Regions from separate parts of the Autumnicola musiva genome, predicted to be linked through region 1. Evidence: riboswitches for the same ligand, from Rfam matches in the RefSeq annotation. Region 1 holds a riboswitch; the other holds the start of a gene.
The links. A riboswitch is a leader RNA that binds a small molecule or an ion and turns the genes downstream of it on or off. The one in region 1 is predicted to bind cobalamin.
Positions count from the first base shown of each region.

Region 1 (7,647 bases):
AAATTCGTCTTTCTACATTCATAGTTCTAACCTCGCTCCTCACTTTTAGCTTTCTTACTTCCTTCATAGATCTCATATTTTAAAAGCCTTGATTCCAGTGCACCGTTATACATTTTTATCTTTCTGGATGGGCGAAGGCCAACATTTTTAATTGCTTCAAGATTAGAGGTGATAAACCATGCCTGGGTGCCGGGATAGCTTTGCTTCAGCGTATCTCCTATTCTCTTATAAAACTTTGGCATATCAATTTCAAGGCGTTCTCCATATGGCGGATTAAAAACCATGTGTAAATGCCGCTCAGTTTCCTTTTCACTTTCGAAGAAATCCTGCCTTTCAATCTTAATAAATTCAGAAAGGTTGGCATTTTTCACATTGTCTATAGCTTTATGTACTGCGGAAGGTGAAGTATCATATCCCGTTAACATAAAATGAAATTCCTTTATTTTTTTCAGAACAGATTCTTCAATCTTTTCAAATAAATCGGCATCCCAATCTTTCCACCTTTCAAAAGCAAATTCCTTTCGGTTTAAATTCGGCGGAATATTACAGGCAATCATTGCTGCTTCAATAAGAATGGTTCCACTCCCGCACATTGGGTCCAAAAAATCGCTCTGCCCATTCCAGCCGGAATGCAGCAACATTCCAGCTGCCAGAACTTCATTTATAGGCGCAATATTGGTAGCGGTTTTATAGCCTCGCTTATGCAGCGACTGGCCCGAACTATCAAAACTCACGTTACAGAAATTTTTCTCAATATGAATATTTAACCTCAAAGTGGGAAAATCCAGATCCACATCGGGCCGTTTTCCGAATTTATCCCGAAAACGATCAACGATGGCATCTTTGGTCTTAAGGGAAATATATTTTGAATGAGTAAAAGTATCAGAATGTACTGTTGCATCTACGGCCAGAGTGTCAGTTACATTCATAAACTCTTCCCATGGTAGTGCATATATACTTTTATAGAGATCTTCTTCAGAATAAATTTTGAAGCTCTTAAAAGGTTTAAGAATTTTTATAGCAGTCCGCAGGCACAAATTCGCCTTATACATAAAGCCGTTGTCGCCCACAAAACTTACATTACGTGTTCCTTCTTTTACCTCCATAGCACCTAAAGCCATAAGTTCTTTAGCCAAAATTGGTTCAAAACCGAACATGGTCTTGGCGATCATTTTAAAATTATTTCCCATATCACGTTTTTAGAGAACCGCAAAAATACATTAATTTTGGCCGTTCCTGAAAGAAGTAAGGGTGAAGAGAGGTATGAAGTACGAAATAAGAAGTAGGAAATTAAAAGTGAAGAGTTCAAAGTTTAAAGTATAATTACAGATTAGTGCCTAAAGCCTACAGCTTAAATAACGAAAAAATCCGCTGCCAAGAATGATCTATATTTTACCCTTACTCTCCGTTGTTGCGGGTTACATCATTTCCCTGTTTTTAAAACCGGGCAGTTCTACCGGTTTTAAATTGTTGCTTTCCTTTAGTGGTGCCTATCTGCTAGCGGTTACGGTGTTTGAACTGTTACCCGAGGTTTATCATAATGGCACAGATGAAATTGGTATTTTTATAATGCTGGGACTGCTGCTGCAAATCATCCTGGAGTTTGTGTCCAAAGGTGTGGAGCACGGGCATATGCACCACCAGGAAGAGGCTGGAAGATTTCCTTTTTTATTGCTGGGCAGTTTAAGCCTGCACGCGTTGCTGGAAGGTTTTCCCATACATGACCACGGCCACCTGTTACACGGAGTGGTGATCCATAAAATTCCGGTGGCGGCGATATTATCAGTTTTCCTGATTCGCTCAAAAATGAGCAATTTAGCCACCTTCCTTTTTTTGACATTTTTCGCCCTTATGACGCCACTGGGAAGCTGGCTTCAGGAAAACTTTGAATTTCTTCAGCAGTATTCAGCCCCAATAAACGCGGTGGTAATAGGTATTTTTCTGCATGTTTCCACAACTATTTTATTTGAATCGGCTAAAAACCATAGTTTTAATATTTCAAAACTGGCCGTAATCGTTCTGGGAATTTTACTGGCTTATTTTATTTGAGGTTTCGACTGCGCTCAACCTGACAATAAAATGTTTATAGTATAATTGAACTAAAATTATTCAGCGCTTTTTAAAATTCTGAAAAAACAATTCCGGAGAAAGAGAAAAATCATGTTTAGCAGGGAAGAATCAAAAAAACTTACGCAGGAATTCTGGACGGGATTCGGAAAAAAATTTCCCCATAAATGGTTACTTTATAATACCAGGATTAAAGAAATCCACCTAAAGTTTACTTTTACACGTAAAATAGCGCAGGTTTCCATGGACGTAAGTTCTCAGGATGAAGTGATCCAGGCTTATTATTATGAAAAGATGCTTTCGCTGAAGAAAATTCTTCTTGCTGAATATTTACCTGATGCCATTTTTGATGAAAACTATGAACTTCCTGAAGGGAAGACTATTTCCCGAATTTATGTTCAGCTTAAAGACGTAAGCATTCATAATAGAAATGACTGGGAAAACGTACAGCAATTCTTTGTTGAAAAAATGCTGAAACTGGAAGAATTTTTTACCGATTTTGAAGATTTTATTAAAGCCTGAAAACTTTTAATTTCGCAGCTCACCCCACTGCTGTTATTTTCAAAATTTAGCCCATACGCATATTTTCAGGTTTAATGCAATACCTGGGGAAATACACGTATGGGCTAGATATAACTTTGGAGTGAATTAGCTATTTATTCATTGAAATAAACTCCGTTAGGGTTAATACCAACTTCATAAGAATTCAACAGGCTCCCATCTGCAGTGCTGTAGATAAATAAATCTCCGTCTCCTGTAAAGTCTGCATTAGCTGAAGCGGCATAAATATTTCCGTTTTCAACTTCAAATCCATATAAAGAAGCCACATCGGTCAATTCAGCAAAAGCAGTTTCCGGCAGTTCAGTATCGGTTTCATTAAAAGTATAAACGCTTTTTCCTAAAGTATAGTAAATTTTATCATTCTCAATATCAAGATTCGCAGGATGATCTGTAGAATTTGGAAAAGTAAATTCCGAAGCTATTTCATTAGAAGTGAGGTCTATTTTAACAATTTTCCCTGCCGTTTCTGCCGCAGGATCGGGATAAGAACCCATTCCTGCCACGGCAACCCAAAGATATCCGTCTTCAATCTCCATGGAACCAGGACGATTGCCTACGGTAATAGTTTCTGTGACTTCATTAGTAGAAGCATCTATAACGGTAATTTTATTATTGACGGAATATCCTCCATTTTGAGCTATGTAAAGCATTCCGTTTTCTTCTACAATTTCCTCAGGGCCTTCCTCTATACTAATGTTTTCTGAAACGGTAAAATTTTCCAGGTCAATCACCGCCACGTAATCGTCTTCAGCATTTGTACCGTCTCCCCAGTTGGTGACATAGGCATTCCTATTTGTAAACGCAATATGACGCGGATTTTGAAGTCCCTCATCAATAGTTGCAACGGTTTCAAAGGAATTCCGATCTACAACTTCAACAGTATTAGAAACATTTACCACAATAAAAGCATAGTCTTCATAGAAGCCCATACCCTGCCCTGTATCTCCAAGTGCGGCACCAGAATTTTCAGCAGCAAAAACATCTTTCACCACAGTCCCGGTTTCTTCATCCAAAAAGGAAACCGTACTGTTGCCGGAATTAAAAACGCCTTCATTCAGAATAAAAATACCATTGGCATAATCTCCCTCTGCTACAGGAATTTCATTAAGGTCATCATCGTTTTCACAAGATGTAAAAAAGGTAATGGCTGCTAAAGCCAAAATAAAAACTTTGTTGATTTTCATATTTAAAATTTAATGGTTAGTGAACTATTAATTGAACGCCCCGGCATTGGCCTGGACGGTAAGCTTTGATAATCTTTATTAAAAAAATTCCGCATTTCCAGCCCTACAGTGAGAAAATCCCTTTTGCCAAAACTGTAATTAATTCCTGCATTCGAAATAGTGTAGCCTTCCAGCTGATAATTATTATCTGAAGAGGTGTAAATATTGCCGTTATAGAGAAACTGGTAGAAAAACGAAAAATCAATATATGAATACCCAAGTGAAGCAGTGCCTTTATGTCTCGGAGTATAAATAAGCTCTTTATCAAGCACCTCATCATTGGTTTTAGTGTAGCTGTAATTTGCATTTAAACTGAAGTGGTGTCCGGTGTAATTTTTCTCAAAGTTTCCGCGGAATTCCAATCCATAATTTTTTACGCTTTCAGTATTTTCAGGACGCCAGGTGCCACGGGAATCGGGAACCCACCGAAGCAAATCATTAATTTTCATTAAATAAGTGGTGATTCCGAATTCAAAATCACTAAAGTGAAGATTCTGGCTTATTTCCCCCTGATAAGAAGTCTCCGGGTCAAGATTAGGATTTCCGCCGGAAGCCCAGAATAGGTCATTATAAGTAGGAATCCTGAAATTTCTTGAGAAATTTAAATTTACCTCATAAAAAGAAGTAACGGCATAACCCGCTCCAACAGAGTATAAAAAAGGAGACTCATAGGTGTCAGTAATTTCCTTTCTTGCACTTACTTCATAAAAAAACTTTCCTAAATTATGATTAAGAAGCAACGCGAAAGCTCCAATATTCCTAACATTTTGTCCTACATCAGAGCCTTTTCCATCCGTATTCCTGTAGTCAATCAGGGCGTTCAGGCTCATTTCAGGATTTATCTGATAGGTAAGGTCATATTTTGCAATATAAGTGGCCGCGTTTCCGTAAGTAAAACTTTCACTGTCCCGGTTTTCAAAATATTTATATTTTTCATCCAGATAAGCCAGCTTCAGGGAAGAAATAAAATCATTGAAAAAACCCTTCCATTCTAAAAGATTGCGGCTATTTAAATCTTCATATTTATTATTGGAGGGAGCGGCAAGAGTTCCCGAAAAACCGCGCTCACCCGTATAAAAGTTGCTGTAAAATTTCAGAATATTGTCTTCGTTCAGCCAATGTGCAATTCCCGCGCTCATACTGGTATTGTAAAAATCACCATTCTCATTGTGCTTTTCTGTTCCCAGGTAGTCATAATCATTTTCGGATTCTATTCCGGAAAAATTGATATAAACGCTGGTTTTTTCTGAAGATGCTTCAGCTGAATAATTTAAAATATTAGTATTAAAACTGCCAATTTCGAGCCTCAGGCCATTGCTAAATTCGCCATCAAACCGAAAATGATTATTGAGATGAATACTGCCGCCAATTGCACCGCTGCCATAAAGAACACTTCCACCACCTGCCCTAAGAGCTATATTATTGTAATTTGAAGTGTTGACTGTATTAAAATCGGTTTGGCCGTTAAACTGAGAATTGATATTAATCCCGTTCCAGATTACTGCAGTTTGTGAAGCTGTGGTCCCGCGAAAAGACGGGGAAGAAACCCCTCCCACACCATTTTCTTTAAAATAAACAGGACTATTAAACTTTAATAAAGAAGTTAAAGACGGTTCATTTTCGGCAATAATAGAATCATTTAAAACTGAAATTTCCTGGGTGCGGGAATGCCTAAAAAGCTTTACATCACTCAGCACAACTTCTTCCAGTTTAGTGATAGAATCTTTTTGTGCCAATGCCGGGAAGGCATAAAACAACACCAGAAATAGAATGTAAAATTTTGCGTTTTTCATCTGCCTCTGACTTTTATCCCGAAAGTCTCGATTTTAAAGTTTGCTTTTGGCAGGTCTCCTGGCTCGCGTCTTGTTGTTTACCTTCCCATTCATAAAGAACAGTGGTATTTGAAGTGATAACAACAAGCATCCCAATTGGACTAAGCTTACAGTTGCGGGAACAGCTCAGGCTTGTTTGAAGTCAGAGGTAAGAAAGATGAAGTACGAAGTAATCTAAATTTGCTTCTAACTTCTAATTTCGTATTTCTAACTTCAACCTGATTCCCTTTTAATCGTACCGGAAAACCCGGCACGGAACCAAAAATTTTGTGCGAAAATAAACATTTATGTTTGTTGTCAGCCTAAATTTTTAAAGAATATTTGATTATTCGTTCCTGGTAAAAGTTCTCCGGGGCAAGCCTACGGAGCATAGGAGGAACACGTTTCCGAACTTTAGACATTTACCAACGAGGCAAGTATAGGAGTATTAAACCTCCTGGAATAAAAACCTTAACTGACGTCATGCTGAACTTGTTTCAGCATCTTATATCAACTTTAAAAACCTATAACATATATGATGAGACCCTGAATCGAGTTTAGGGTAACGATAGGTTTGTAGATTTCAGATATTCAATAATAATCTTACTTTTGAATCTTAAACACATTCCTCTTGAAAAAATTCACTTTTCTTTTATTACTAGTAATTACAGGCGCATGTAAAAATTCAGAAAATAAGGCAGAAGACATTCAATCTACTCAGGGAGAACAGGTTGAAATTTCCTATGCCAGTGGATTTGAAATAGAAAAATTTGATGATTATTCCATTATTGAAGTAAAAACTCCCTGGCCAAATGCCGAAGAAAAATTCCGCTATCTCTTAGCTGAAGAAGATGCAGAAATTCCTGCCGGCCTGGAGTATGATCAAAAAATTGAAGTTCCCATAGAGCGTATTGTGGTAACTTCCACCACTCATATTCCGGCTCTGGAAGCTCTGGAAGTAACATCCACTTTAAAAGGTTTTCCGGGCCTGGACTTTATTTCTTCAGTAAAAACCAGGGAATTGATCAATTCCGGAGAAATTAAAGAATTAGGAAAAAATGAAGATCTTAACACTGAAGTTTTAATCGATTTGAAACCCGATGTAGTTATTGGCTTTGCAATTAACGGCAACAATTCTGCTTTTGAAACCATTCAAAAAACCGGAATCCCTGTAGTTTATAATGGAGACTGGACAGAAGAAAGTCCTCTGGGCAAAGCAGAATGGATAAAGTTTTTCGGTGCATTTTTTAATAAAAGTCAGCAGGCTAAAAAAATTTTTAACCAAATCGCTACCAGTTACAAAGATGCAAAGGAACTGGCAAGTACTGGCAAGGAGTCTCCCAAAGTTTTAAGCGGTTCCATGTATAAAGATCAGTGGTATATGCCTTACGGAAATTCCTGGACCGCTGAATTTATAAAAGATGCCAATGCCGATTATATTTATTCTGAAACCGAGGGAAGCGGCAGCATGGCACTTTCTTTTGAAAGCGTTCTTGCAGAAGCACAGGGTGCAAAGTACTGGATAAGCGCCGGCCAGTTTACTACCTATGAGGAACTTTTTGCAGATTCTGAACATTACCGCCAATTTGAAGCAGTAAAAAACAGGAATGTATATAGTGTAAGCCTGGTAAAAGGAGAAACCGGAGGCGTGGTATATTACGAACTCGGCCCGCAACGGCCCGATCTTGTTCTAAAAGACCTTATTTCCATTTTTCATCCCAACCTAATGCCAGATTATCAGCGAACCTTTTTTAAAGCCCTGGAAGATCAATAAAGAAAATTAATTACCTTTAGGTACAAGAATTTTCAAAATGAAAAAAAATTCCATTGAGATTGATGAAAATATTTATAGTGAAACTGAAGAGCTTCTTGATGGACTACAAAAGTCCCGGAATCAATATTTTATAGAAGCCATTCAATTTTATAATAAAATTCAAAACAGAAAGTTACTCGAGAAAAAACTTCAAAAAGAGTCTTATCTTGTG
Region 1 is NZ_JAVRHK010000003.1:438,271-445,917, reverse strand. It holds gene RM539_RS06920 (THUMP domain-containing class I SAM-dependent RNA methyltransferase) at 27-1,190, opposite strand; gene RM539_RS06915 (ZIP family metal transporter) at 1,381-2,049, shown strand; gene RM539_RS06910 (DUF4268 domain-containing protein) at 2,161-2,589, shown strand; gene RM539_RS06905 (YncE family protein) at 2,724-3,812, opposite strand; gene RM539_RS06900 (TonB-dependent receptor plug domain-containing protein) at 3,815-5,644, opposite strand; cobalamin riboswitch at 5,676-5,961, opposite strand; gene RM539_RS06895 (ABC transporter substrate-binding protein) at 6,294-7,436, shown strand; gene RM539_RS06890 (hypothetical protein) at 7,474-7,647, shown strand, end outside.

Region 2 (7,647 bases), on a different contig from region 1:
TTCATAATAATCGTATACAATGACTTTGGAGAAGTCAATTGCATCAATAGTTTCAGGACGATGATCGAGTGATGCATTAATTAATATTAAGTACATTTTACCATCTCCCTTACCACTACTAATATCTGCCTGGGACGAAATAGTATCATTCACTTTAAGACTCGTTTCGTTTTCAGTAAATTCTCCATTTCTATAAATGAAATTACCATTTAGAGATAAATTGAAGGTTGTCAAATCTGGATCTACAGGAAGATTTTCTGGTAAAAAGATGGTAATTGTCCTCACTTCTTCTGAAATACTGCCATTCTCGTCAGATACGGTGATTATAAAGTCATATACACCTTCCACAGCGTCATCAGGAATATCAAAATGTTTGTGAACGGTGGTGTTGCGCAGGCCGCTGTATTCATCCCAAGAGATGTTAAAGGACCAGTCTCCAGCATACTCTTCATGCTCGCGAGGAAGAATATCTACACTCACCATATCAATTCGTTCCCCGGCCACGATATCTGCGTTGAGGTGAAAGTCCCTGCCTATAATTCCTCTTTCATTGTTATTTAATCCAATCTCAATATTGGTCAGTGTAGCCTCTGCCGGTTCTATGTTTTGGTCATCATCATTACTACAGGATGTGAATGACAAAAAACTAATAAATGCGAGTACGTAAAAAATTCTTATTTTCATGATTTTAGTATAATTATTAAGGATTTATAAATTTTAATTGTCAAGTAGGGTAATTCAAGAGTTTTGGAATAAACCCAATTGGTATTGTTTTCTTGGAATGGGTAGAATTTCTGATAAGGATCAGCTCCTAAAACTAGTATGAATAGTCTTGGAAGAGTTTCCTTGAGCCTATAAGGCATCTTCTAATAAAAAGTGGAATCCTAATTAGATATAATCAGAAAGAAACTCTAAACTTTGTAAAAGAGAATTTACCCAATTAATGCCGGGGGTGCCCGAAGCTGAAATAATCGAAATGGAAAAGGATTTACTTTGTCTTCAAGGGAAACTCTGTAAATCTCTTCCTTTAGGGGAGTGTATAATGTATAAGAATAGAATTCAGGGAAATCGGAAGTAGTGAGGTGAAAGGAACAAAAATCACAATCTGCTTTGGCATCCATATCGGAAAAATGAACCGAACTTATATCCGTATCGCCAAAAGATGTTTCGTGGGAAAGCGAATGCAACGCAGGTAAAATACAGGCAGAAAGGATAATACCTCCCAGTAGTAAGCATATTTTTGTTCTCAACTTTTCCACAGGTCACAAATCTAATAAACTGGTTCATATAAAACTCCATTTCTATTCATAAATTGTATATAATCTAAGAAGTTCTCATTGGAAATATATAACAAAATGATTTATGATATCTCCCTGAATTATCGCTGAAAATGTGTGAAATCTTCTTTCAATTGAGATAGCACTTAAAATTTGACTTTAAAAATGTCGTCAAGGTTTCAAAAAAAAGTTCCTAGTTCTTTGAAGTATTGTCATTGTTATTAACTGGGGACTTGATTCGAACCAATAACCTCGGATTATTATTATAAATTGGCTTATTAACCTCTTGGTATTCGAAACACTAAACTACTACACTTCAATAATTTAATATTTACACTAATTTCATTTTTCATATTTCGAACCAAAAAAGCTTTCAAAATGAACCACTATGGACTTGAAGTCCATAGTGGTTCATTCAACTATCTCAGAGTCCAATGCGATCATTATAAATTCAGAAGAAGAATATCGGGATTTTATTAATAAAATTAAAAACAAACCGCATAAAGATCAAATCGGAATGCAAAAACAAACAACTATGCCTCAACCCAATCACCTCTGCAATGGGGGGATTATTGAGATTAGTGCAGCTGATACCGGATATGCAAATTTAATATTTCAGGTTTATGTAGGTGCTGGTAGTTGTAATTTTACAGAAGTAATAGGCGGAGCTTTTTGAAGGATGGACTTTAGGAGTTAGTTATACTTATAAATACAGTGAAAATCATTGCGGTTATGCAACTGCTTATGGGATTTATAATTATAACTTATTTTTTGAAGGCATAGGAACTATATATGGTGATCCTGCGGAACATACCTTAGTTCCAAATTGCAATTAACTTTTAAGATAACACTAATAAATACTTTATTATGGAGATTAATCTATTTATATGGCAAACTATTTTGACCATCTTATTAATACTAGGAATTATATGGTTAATCAAATTTTTATTTTTTAAAAAGAAAAAATTTGATTCTTAATCCAGAAGTAATTAAATACGCCAGTTTTTATGTGCCAAAAGTTTGGTTAAACAGTTGTCCCGGCGAAAGAAATTGGTATGCTTCGTTGCAATAAGCATCGATATGAAGTCGGCTTTTAAACTCAATGTTTAATAAATTGTCCGAAGCAATATTTTCGGTAAAATACAATAGTTAAAAATCTAATTTTTTTGATGGAATTTCCGTAGCATCACCAGTATCATCTGAAGCTTCCGCCAAAGATTGCATCAGGTAGCATTTACCATTGCAATCTAACTTTGGCTTATCTTTATTGATACATAATACTTCTGAAATATATTCGTAGTTTAAAACATACTCCCCATAAAGCGAAAAAGGCCGAAGCACAATAAAAAAGGCGAGTAATGGGAAATAAGTATTTCACGCTGCAAAAATACTATTTGCCTGATGGTCTAGAAATCAATTCCGCTTAAAATTCAACTTTTAACATATCTACGATCTTTTGATTCTAACCATCATGGCTTGGCATAAAATTTAAAGAAACACAATTTTACCACTACTCTAAATTTTATTAATAAACTTTAAAACTTTCTAAAAACAATAACTAAATTTGCGGCTCATTAAAAAATGGTTGTCCGGATTTTTCGCCGGACATTAAAAAGGGAATCTGGTGAAAATCCAGAACTGTCCCGCAGCTGTAAGCTTTTTAAATGAAGCCCATATATGGTCACTTTCTAATTAGAGGGGAAGGCCGGGTGGATAAAGCAAGTCAGAATACCTGCCATTTTTAGTAATTCAATAAAGCTTTCGGGGATTGAAGCTTGGATTCGTAATATGAACCCTTTCATTAAAGGAAGTGGTTTGTCTTCCTTATTCTTCCTCGAATGTAAAATAACCTAATGAGGAAGAATTCAATTTGCATTGGTATACTATTATTTACAGGACTTTTTTTGAGTCCACTATTACTCCTGGCGCAGGAGCGGGATAGCATATCCCCAATAGTGCTTGAAGAAGTCTTGCTAAACCACCGTAAAAATCTTAAAGAAACTCATAATTCTCCCGCGCCGGTACAGGCAATCTCGGGTGAAAAACTACAAAAACTCAATAGTATAAATGTAGCAGATGCCCTGAGTTATTTTAGTGGTATTCAATTGAAAGACTACGGCGGCATTGGCGGTATTAAAACGGTTAATGTACGCAGCATGGGTTCGCAGCATACCGGGGTTTTCTATGATGGCATACAATTGGGAAATGCACAGAATGGCCAGGTGGATCTCGGAAAATTCTCGCTAGAGAATATGGAAAAAGTAAGCTTATATCAAGGGCAACGTAGTGAAATACACCAATCAGCAAAATCTTATGCTTCAGCCAATACCATCTATTTAAAAACAAAAACTCCAAAATTTAATGAGGGCAAAGCTTATAATTTTAAGGCAGGAGTAAAGTCGGGTTCTTTCGGGCTTTTTAATCCTTCCTTGAATGTAGATTATAAAATTAGTGACGCCATTGCGGTGAGGTTAAGTTCAGAAATGGTTAAAGCTCACGGAAGGTATAAATTCTTGTACTCCAACGGGGTCTATGATACCACGGCCGTAAGAAACAATGCAGATATCACCTCCTACCTCCTGGAAGCATCTGTTCACGGAAACCATACAAAAAATAATTCCTGGCAAGTAAAATATTACCATTATAGTTCTGAAAGGGGACTTCCAGGGGCAATTGTTGCCAATAGGTTTAGGCGACCGCAAAGGTTATGGGACCGCAGTAATTTTCTTCAGGCCGATTATAAGCATGAGTTTGGAGAAAAATATGCGATTAAAGTCCGGGGCAAAATAGGCGAGAATTTCTCTCGTTACCTGGACCCGGAAATTACCACTACTACCGGGCTTCTGGATAATAAATACGACCAACAGGAATATTATCTTTCCCTTGTAAATACCTATAAGATAAAACCTTTCTGGAGCTTAAGCCTGGCTACAGATTTTCAGCAAAACACCATGCAAGCCAATTTGTACCGTTTTGCTTACCCTAAAAGAAATACTTTGCTAAACGCCCTGGCCACAAACCTTAACTTTAACCGGTTTACAATGCAGGCAAGCCTTCTAAGCACAGGTATATACGAATCGGTACGGTATTATGAAGCTGCAGAAGATTTTCAGGAATATTCACCAAGCCTATTGTTTAATTTACAGCCTTTCGCATCTCCAGAGTTAAGAATACGAGGCTTTTACAAGAACATTTTTAGAATGCCCACTTTCAACGATTTGTATTACACCTTTGTGGGCAATACTTTTTTATCTCCAGAATATTCAGACCAGGTTAATTTAGGTTTTTCCTGGCAGAAAAAATGGGGAAATACTTTCCTTCATGTCACCAGCGATATCTATAAAATTTGGGTCACAGATATGATAGTGGCCGTTCCCGGTACCAATTTATTTAGATGGACGATGCTAAATCTTGGAGAAGTAGAGACCATCGGACTGGAAACTACGGTTAAAAACTCGGGAAATCTTTCCAAAGAACTTAATTATACGGTATTACTCACCTATACCTTTCAGGAATCTCTAGATGTAACCCCGGGTGGGAACAGCTTTGGGCAACAAATTCCTTACATCCCCACACATAGTGGCAGCCTAAGCGTAATGGCTTCTTATAAAACATTAGATGTTAATTACAGCTTTATTTATACGGGAGAACGTTACAGTCAAAAGGCTAATATCCCTTCGAACTATTTGAAACCCTGGTACACCCATGATATATCTTCCAGTTATATTTTTAATTTTTTAGACAACCCGCTAAAACTGGGTCTGGAAATAAACAATGTTTTAGATCAACAGTATGCGGTAGTAAGAAATTTTCCGATGCCCGGCCGGTCGTTTCGGGCAAACCTTAATTATGAATTTTAATAAAATAACATGAAAAAACTCTGTTTATTATTAGCATTAGGCTTTACCCTCTATTCGTGCCAGACTGATGACATTGATATTGAAGAGGATGTACAAAACCCCGAGATACCGACGAATCCAACAGACCCAGATGATGATGATGATGATGAACCTGTTGAATCAGATGATGCTGTAAGAGGTTTCTATTTGCTCAACGAGGGCAATATGTCTATGAACAAAGCCTCTCTTGATTACATGGATTTTGAAACCGGGGAATACAGAAGGAATGTCTTTAGCCAGGCAAACCCAAACCTGGTAGGCGGTCTGGGAGATGTGGGTAACGATATTGGCATCTATGGTTCTAAACTGTATGTGGTTGTGAATGCTTCTAATAAAGTGGAAGTACTCGATGCAGATACGGGGGTACGCCTAAAACAAATTGATATCGATAACTGCCGGTATATCACTTTCTATAGAGGAAAAGCTTACTTAAGCACTTATCTGGGCAATATTGGAGATCCCAATGCCCAAAACGGTATGGTGGCCGAGATAGATACCACCAGTTTGGAAATCACCCGACGGGTTGAAGTGGGAAGGCAACCTGAAGAACTTGTAGCCTATAACGATAAGATCTATGTGGCCAATTCCGGGGGATATAGCCCTCCGGATTACGAATCTACCATCTCGGTTATAGATCTACAGGATTTTACAGAAACCAGGCGCATTGAAGTGGCCATTAACCTTCACCGGTTAAAGATAGATAGCCAGGGAGATCTTTATGTGACCTCAAGGGGAGATTATTACGAAATACCATCAAGGCTATTTGTAATAGATACACAAACCGAGGAAGTGAAAGAAACTTTTGATGTAGGCGTGACCGATCTTACCATACATAATGATATTGCTTATATGTACAGCACAGAGTTTAGCTATATCACCGGAGATTATAACATAACCTATACGATGCTGGATACCCAAACTGAAACCTTTCTAGAGGATAGTTTTATAAATGAAGAGTTTCGCGAACAAATAGAAATGCCCTACGGAATCGCCATTCATCCCGAAACCGATGAAGTCTTTATAACTGATGCAAAAGATTATGTTACCCCCGGGAACCTTTATTGTTTTTCCAATGGAGAACTGAAATGGAAAGTACAAACCGGAGATATACCCGCATATATTACATTTAAACACTAAAATAATAACCTAAAAATGAAAACCATGAAAAAAAATTACCTGGCCAGGATTCTTATCGCTTTTTGCCTTATGTTGCTAATTACCTCTTGCTCTAAAGACGATGAAATTGAAATTGACAAGCCCCAACTTACCATGAATCCACCTGAGCGGGAACTACAGCTTACCATTGGGGATACGCTGCAACTGCAGGCCGGCACCGAGAACAACACTCCTTTTGAACAGGAATGGTTGCTGGAAGATAGCCTTGTATCCTCTACTGCTAATTACACTTTTAATGCCGAGACTACAGGAGAACATCTACTTATTTTCAATGCTTATAACGCTTCCGGTGTTTTTAATTATGTGTACCAAATAAACGTAGCGCCAAAACCAGTAGATGTTTCAATGACCGTTGAAGAACAGGACATTAACTTGGAGGTAGGCGATAGTTTACAATTTGGCACCGTAAACCAAAATGAAGCTGTTTATACAGAAGTATGGTCAGTGGGCGATAGCCTTGTAAGCGAAGAAGATCACTACATTTTTGAACCCCAAAACTCCGGAAATTATATCCTTACTTACGAAGCCTCTAATGCCACTAGTACATTTTCTTATGAATACCAGATAAACGTGGCGGCCAAAATTAGGCCTATTACCGAAACCAGCATCGCCTATGTTAGCGAACTCCTGGAATTCAATCCTGCTCCTGGGCAGTTTATCAATAAAAATCCGGGGAATTTAGAAAGCGCCCAGGGTGTTGTTGGAGGTAGCGGTCTGGTAAGCCTTGGTGCCTGGGGTGGTTCCATAAGCTTTGCTTTTGACCATACTGTTCTAAACCGGGAAGGCGAGAACGATATTATAGTTAATGGAAATGCCTTACCTACCTCCGCAGAACCGGGTGTTATCTATGTGATGCAAGATGATAATGCCAACGGATTACCAGATGATACGTGGTACGAGATAAAAGGTAGTGCGCATAGTAAGGAAAGTACTCTGAGGGATTATGAAGTAACCTATTTTAGACCAGATACAGCAACAGAGGATATTCCATGGGAAGATAACCTGGGAAATACCGGGGTTGTAGCCACGAATACTTTTCACCAACAGCCATATTACCCAGAATGGATTACAGAGGATTCTTACACAATCTCAGGAACCTTGTTACCCGACGATAATATTGATATGAGCAACCCTTCTTTTATAACCAGCAAGCCTTTTGAATATGGTTATGCAGATAACACCTCAGGCGGAGACAAAATAGATTTAGCAGATGCAATTGATGAAGAAGGCAACCCGGTTAATTTAAGCGGAATCGATTTTATAAAAATCCAAACCGGAATCCAGGCTAATATGGG
Region 2 is NZ_JAVRHK010000024.1:10,041-17,687, reverse strand. It holds gene RM539_RS18295 (DUF4625 domain-containing protein) at 1-684, opposite strand, end outside; gene RM539_RS18290 (hypothetical protein) at 933-1,259, opposite strand; gene RM539_RS18285 (hypothetical protein) at 1,666-1,953, shown strand; cobalamin riboswitch at 2,843-3,031, shown strand; gene RM539_RS18280 (TonB-dependent receptor plug domain-containing protein) at 3,131-5,137, shown strand; gene RM539_RS18275 (YncE family protein) at 5,147-6,313, shown strand; gene RM539_RS18270 (hypothetical protein) at 6,338-7,647, shown strand, end outside.
Region 2: linked by a shared signal. The riboswitch ahead of RM539_RS18280 (TonB-dependent receptor plug domain-containing protein) and the one ahead of RM539_RS06900 (TonB-dependent receptor plug domain-containing protein) in region 1 are both predicted to bind cobalamin.